Pseudoduganella dura: one gene and its partner. Each later gene encodes a partner of the first gene's protein in a complex. Links are inferred from orthologs where the notes say so. Each region holds a gene or a part of one and is shown on either strand. Other genes may lie near its edges.

Region 1 (3,139 bases):
CGCCGCCGTGGCATCGGCGCAGCCGCTGGTGCTCGATGCGGATGCGTTGAACCTGCTGGCCGGCGACGCGTCGCTATGCGAGGCGGCGGCACGGCGCACCGCCGCCACGCTGGCCACGCCCCACCCGCTCGAAGCGGCCCGCCTGCTCGACACCACGGTCGGCATCGTGCAGGCCGACCGCCTGGCGGCCGCGCGCACACTGGCCGCGCGCCTGAATGCGTTCGTCGTACTGAAAGGTTCCGGCACGGTGATCGCCGCGCCGGACGGCCGCCTCGCCGTCAACCCCACCGGCAATGCCGGCCTGGCCACGGCGGGCACCGGCGACGTGCTGGCCGGCCTGGCGGGAGCGCTGCTGGCACAGGGCTGGCCCGGCTGGGAAACCGCCCTGGCGGCCGTCTGGCTGCATGGTATCGCGGCCGATGTGCTGGTGGCCGAGGGGGCGGGGCCGATCGGCCTCACCGCGGGCGAGCTGGTGGCCACGATCCGGACGGCGCTCAATCAGCTGGTGGCGCAGCAGGCCAGCCATGCGGCACCGGCCCGCCCGCGCTGAACGCTACGGCTTACACCAGCCGGCCGGCGGCGATCGTGATCGTGCGGCCGCAGCGCGCCGCCATTGCCGGATCATGCGTCACGAGCACCAGCGTGGAGCCATGCTCACGGTTCAGTTCGAACATCAGCCCGATGACCGCCTCGCCCGTCGCCGCGTCGAGACTGCCGGTCGGTTCGTCGGCCAGCAGCAGCGGCGGCTGCGTGACGAAGGCGCGGGCCAGCGCCACGCGCTGCTGCTCGCCGCCGGACAGGTACTTCGGGTAATGCTTCAGCCGGCTTTCCAGGCCCACGCGGCCCAGCATGGCCTGCGCCTTCGCGCGCGCATCGCCGTCGCCCGCCAGTTCCAGCGGCAGCATCACGTTTTCGACCGCCGTGAGGTGCGGCAGCAACTGGAACGACTGGAACACAAAGCCGAGCTTGGCCTTGCGCAACGCAGCGCGGCCATCCTCGTCCAGCGCGAAGATATCGGTGCCGTCGATCAGCACCGTGCCGCCGCTCGGCGTGTCGAGACCGGCCAGCAGGCCGAGCAATGTGGACTTGCCCGACCCCGATGCACCCACGATTGCCAGCGTCTCGGCCTTTTGCACGGTAAAATCCACGCTGTGCAAAATGGTCAGCTCGCCGCTTGCATCGGCCACGCGCTTGGTCAGGCCCGTAACCGCGATCGCGGCGGTGCCCGATCCTTCGCTGGCGGCATGTGCACCTCCGGCATGCGATGACGGCGAGGCTGGAATGAAATTGGCGGTCGCGTGAGGAAAATCTGGCATGGTCGAAGGTCTGCTTGGCTTGGTTGGTCGGTTCATTACGGTGCTGTGCGCCACGCTGCTGCTATGGGGCAGCCCGGCGAGCGCTTATTCTGCCCCAAAAACGCTGCTCGTGGTGGGCGACAGCCTGTCGGCCGAATACGGGCTGGCGCGCGGCACCGGCTGGGTGGCCCTGCTCGAACGCAAGCTGCAGGCGCAGAAATTCGACATGCGGATCGTCAATGCCAGCGTCAGCGGCGAAACATCCAGCGGCGGCCGCACGCGCATGCCCGCGCTGCTGTCCAGGCACAAGCCGGACATCGTGGTGATCGAACTGGGCGCCAACGACGCCCTGCGCGGTCTTCCCGTCGCGGCCACGGACGGCAACCTGCGCGCGATGGTGAAGGCCGTGCGCGCCGCCGGTGCGCGCGTGCTGCTGGTCGGCATCCGCATTCCACCGAACTACGGCCGCGATTACTCCGAAAAATTCTTCGCCATGTACGGCGCCATCAGCCGCGATGAACAGGTGGGCCTGGCGCCGTTCATGCTCGACGGCGTGGCGGAAAAGATGGACATGTTCCAGCCCGACCGCATCCATCCGCTCGCCAGCGCCCACCCGATCATCCTGAACAATATCTGGCCGCACCTGCTGCCCATCCTGAGGTTGAAATGAAGTATCCAGAAGTTCTGCACATCGACGATGTGCTGTCCCGCCTCGATGAATTCGATACGATCGTCGATGTCCGCACGCCGGCCGAATTCGCGCTCGACCACCTGCCGAACGCGATCAACTGCCCCGTGCTGGACGACGAGCAGCGCATCGCCGTGGGCACGCTGTATCGCCAGACCGGCGCGTTCGAGGCCAAGAAGCTGGGCGCGCCGATGGTGGCCGCGAACATCGCCCGCCACATCGACACGCTCTGGCACGACAAGCCGCGCGAATGGAAGCCGCTGGTCTATTGCTGGCGCGGCGGCAACCGCAGCGGCTCGATGGCGCATATCCTGGCCAGGATCGGCTGGCCCGCGGTGCAGCTCGAAGGCGGCTACAAGGCATTCCGCAACCGCGTCAACGCGGACCTGGAACAGGCGCCGGAACTGGACTTTCGCGTGATCTGCGGCACCACCGGCAGCGGCAAGACGCGGCTGCTCGACACGCTCGAGGCGATCGGCGCGCAGGTGCTGGACCTGGAACAGCTGGCCGTGCACCGCGGCTCCGTGCTGGGCAACATGCCTTGCCAGCCGCAGCCGTCGCAGAAGGCCTTCGAGACGTCGATCTGGGATCGCCTGCGCCGCTTCGATCCGGCGCTGCCGGTGTTCGTGGAGTCGGAGAGCAAGAAGGTGGGCGCGCTGCGCGTGCCGGCCGCGCTGATGGAGCGCATGCGCGCATCGCGGTGCATCGCGCTGCAGGTGGCACGCGAGCACCGCGTGCAACTGCTGATCGAGGACTACCAGCACTTCGCATGCAATGCCCCGGCATTGAACGCGCAGCTGGCCTACCTGACGGACCTGCACGGCAAGGAGAAGATCGGGCAATGGCAGCAGATGGCCAGCGATGGCCGGATGCCCGCGCTGGTCGACGAACTGCTGGTGGCGCATTACGATCCTGCGTACACGCGCTCGATCCACCGCAATTTCACGCAGTACGAAAGCGCGCGCGAGATCGCATTGCCGGACATCGCGCCGGCATCCTTCCTGGCCGCCGCGCGTGCGTTGCACGAAGGCTGAGCGGGCGCATGCCACAACGAAAAAGCCACCCGAGGGTGGCTTTTTCGTTGGCGGCGCGGCCCCATGCTGCGGGCCTGCCGGTGGACCTGCTTGCGTCACTTACTCCTGGGCCGCCTTGGCGG
Region 2 (3,290 bases), 1.9 Mb from region 1 along the record:
GGCGCGTGCTGCCGTTCTTTCCCCCTGGCGTGGGCGACGGCATGTATTCGACCGAGGCGGGCGACGAGTGGCACCGCCACTGCCGCGCGCCGCAGGTGTGCGCGGGCCGCGAAAAGTATTACTGGGCGCTGTTCGACTTCCCCGAGCATTACCTGGCCGCGCCGCCGGCGCCGTTCGAACAGTTCCTGAACGCGCGCCAGGCGGCGACCTACCTGGCGGCCTGACAGCTTCCCGTCACGCTTCCCGCAGCGTCTGCAGCGGCGGCTGGCGCAGCACGTTGCGCAGGCCCAGCCAGCCGCCGATGGCCGCGCACACGGCCCCCACCACCACCCCGGCCATCCAGGCCGTGGGGCTGAACACCCAGTCGAACTTGAACTGGTATTTCGCCAGCCCCCAGCCCATCGCCGCGGCACCGGTGGCGGCCAGCATGCCGGCCAGCGAACCCACGAGCAGGAACTCGATCAGTTGCGCGCGCGACAGCTGGCGCCGGGTGGCGCCCAGCGCGCGCAGCAGGCCCGATTCGCGGGTGCGCTCGTCCTGCGAGCCCATCAGCGCCGCGTACAGCACCAGCAGGCCCGAGGCCAGCGTGAAGCCGAACAGGAATTCCACGGCCTGGATCACCTGGTCGAGCACCGACTGGATCTGGCGCAGCACGCCGCCCACGTCGACCACCGTCAGGTTCGGGTAATCGCGCGACAGTTGCGTGCCCAGCGCCGCCGACTTCTTCGGCAGGTGGAACGCGGTGATCCATGTCTGCGGCGTGTCGGCCATCGCGCGCGGGTTGATGATGACGAAGAAGTTCACGCGCATTGAGCCCCACTCCAGCTTGCGCAGGCTGGTGATCTTCGCCTCCACCGGCGAACCGGCGATATCGAAGCGCATCGTGTCGCCCAGTTTCAGCCCCAGCGTCCTGGCCAGCCCTTCCTCGACGGAGGCTTCGGCGCTGCCCGGCGCGTCGTCGAACCACTTGCCGGCCGTGAGCTGGTTCTGCGTCGGCATCGCGGCCATTGTCGACAGGTTGAATTCGCGCTCGGCCAGGTTGCGCGCGCGTCCTTCCGGATAGGTGGCCGGCGTGATCGGCTTGCCGTTGACGGCCGTCAGCCGGCCGCGGATCATCGGGTACAGCGGCGCTTCCAACGCGCCGCCGGTGCGCAGCCTGCCGGCGATTTCCGCCTTCTGGTCCGGCTGGATGTTGATGATGAAGTGGTTCGGCGCGTCCGGTGGCGTGGCGCTGCGCCACGATGTCATCAGGTCGTCGCGCACGATCGTCAGCACCAGCAGCGCCATCAGGCCCAGCGCCAGCGACACCACCTGCACCACGGTGGCGCCGGGGCGCCGCTGCAGCGACGTGACGGCGAAGCGCCACGACGGGTGCTTCAGCGACGTGCGCAGCGATTTCAGCGCCGCCAGGCCGCCGTAGCCCGCCAGCGCGAACACGCCGAACGCGCCCGTGAAGCCGAGCGCCGTGTACAGCGCCAGCTTCAGGTCGCCGGCCTGCCACAGCAGCAGCACGATGAACGCTGCAAGACCGAGGCCGTAGGTGGCCAGTGCCATCGGCTGCGGCGGCGCCTGTTCGCGGCGGATCACGCGGTTGTGCGGCACGTTGCGCAGTTGCAGGATCGGCGGCAGCGCGAAGCCGGCCAGCAGCAGCATGCCGGTGGCCAGTCCCTGCAGGGCCGGCATGACCGATACCGGTGGCAGGTCCGCCTGCACCAGGCGGCCCAGCAGTTCGAGCAGCACGAAGTGGCTGCCGAAGCCCACCAGCACGCCGATCACGCTGCCGGCCAGTCCCACGAGCAGGAACTCGATCAGGTAGATCGACGTGACCTGGTTCTGGGTCAGCCCCAGGCAGCGCAGCATGGCGCAGGCGTCGAGATGGCGCAGCATGAAGCGGCGCGCGGCCATGGCCACCGCCACGGCGGCCAGCATGGCCGACAGCAGGCCCACCAGCGACAGGAACTGGTCGGCCCGCTCCAGCGTGGAGCGCATTTCGGGCCGGCCATCCTCCAGTGTATCGATGCGGATGTTGCGCGCCTTGCCGGCATTGATTTCGGCGCGCAGCCAGTCGCTGTAGCCGTTCACGGCGGCGCGGCCGTCCGGCCCCTGGCCGGCCGCCAGCAGGCGGTACGTGAGGCGCGAGCCGGTTTGCACGAGATTGGTTTTCGGCAATTCATCGAGCCGCAGCATCACGCGCGGGGCGAAATTGAGGAAGCCGGTACCGCGGTCCGGCTCGGCCGCGATCAGCTGCGCGATGCGGAACGTGGCGTCGCCCAGGCGCAGGTTGTCGCCGACGTTCGCGTTCAACGCGCGCAGCACGGCCACGTCGATCCATACCGTGCCGGGCTCGGGAATGTCCGGCGCGGGCGTGCCGACGCTGTCGTTGGCCAGGTCCTGGTCGGTCGTCACCTTGACGCGGCCACGCAGCGGATAACCGGGGCTGACGGCCTTCAGCGAGGCCAGCACCGACTGCGCCGCCTCGCCCTCCCCCGCCTGGGCCATGCTGGGGAACACGGCCGTGTCGGCCAGCACCAGGCCGCGGCGCGCCGCCTCGGTGCGCCACGCGGCGGACATCTGCTGGTCGCCGGCGATCACGAGATCGGCGCCGAGCAGCTGGTGCGCATCGCGATTCAGGCCGGCACGCAGCCGGTCGATGAAGAAACCGGCCGACGACAGCGCGGCGACGGCAACGATCAGCGCGACCAGCAGGAAGCGCAACTGGCCGGCGCGCCAGTCGCGCGCGGTCATGCGGAGGGCTTGGAGGAACATGGTTCTTTCAGCAGGAAAATCCGTACCGCGTGAGGATTGGTGTCGGACACCGGCACTCTGGTGTCCGACACCGGTTTTCGCAGCCGGCGTCGAAACGGCCGCGCGCCGAAGCGTCAGACCACGTCGAACGCCGCGAAATACGCATCCACTTCGGCGAGGAACTTCTGCTTCTGTTCGGCCGGCAGGAACGATGCGGCAAAGCCGTTCTTCGCCAGTTCATGCGCGTGCTGCAGGCCCAGCGGCAGCGAGTCGAACGTGGCCAGGTAATTCTCGTTCAGGTAGCCGCCGAAGTAGGCGGGGTCGTCCGAATTGATCGTCACCACCAGGCCGGCGTCGAGCAGCGTGAGCAGGTTATGTTCGCTCATGTGGTCGAACACGCGCAGCTTGATGTTCGACAGCGGGCACACGGTCAGCGCGATCTTCTCGGCGGCCAGGCGGCGCGTCAGCACGGCGTCTTCCAGGCAGCGCACGCCGTGGTCGATGCGTTCCACATGCAGCACGTCCAGCGCCGACCAGATGTATTC

The links.
Region 2: the proteins of GJV26_RS27750 (region 1) and GJV26_RS19715 are in contact, whole or in part, in a cryo-EM structure (PDB 9GE8), measured with the Escherichia coli proteins. The link is inferred for Pseudoduganella dura from one-to-one orthologs.

Annotation. Positions count from the first base shown.
Region 1 is NZ_WNWM01000002.1:6,419,934-6,423,072, reverse strand. Bases 196-3,139 are described here. They hold GJV26_RS27750 (arylesterase), read left to right. Parts: upstream 196-1,314; coding sequence 1,315-1,965; downstream 1,966-3,139. Other genes in these bases: GJV26_RS27740 (SurA N-terminal domain-containing protein), read right to left, coding at 3,117-3,139; mnmH (tRNA 2-selenouridine(34) synthase MnmH), read left to right, coding at 1,962-3,017; GJV26_RS27755 (ABC transporter ATP-binding protein), read right to left, coding at 561-1,316; GJV26_RS27760 (NAD(P)H-hydrate dehydratase), read left to right, coding at 196-550. In the rest of the region: more of GJV26_RS27760, read left to right, coding at 1-195. UniProt on the Escherichia coli protein: TesA is a multifunctional esterase that can act as a thioesterase, lysophospholipase and protease.
Region 2 is NZ_WNWM01000002.1:4,509,142-4,512,431, reverse strand. What follows is about bases 1-3,096. They hold GJV26_RS19715 (ABC transporter permease), read right to left. Parts: upstream 2,767-3,096; coding sequence 235-2,766; downstream 1-234. Other genes in these bases: GJV26_RS19710 (adenosine deaminase), read right to left, coding at 2,880-3,096; GJV26_RS19720 (response regulator), read left to right, coding at 1-224. Also shown: more of GJV26_RS19710, read right to left, coding at 3,097-3,290.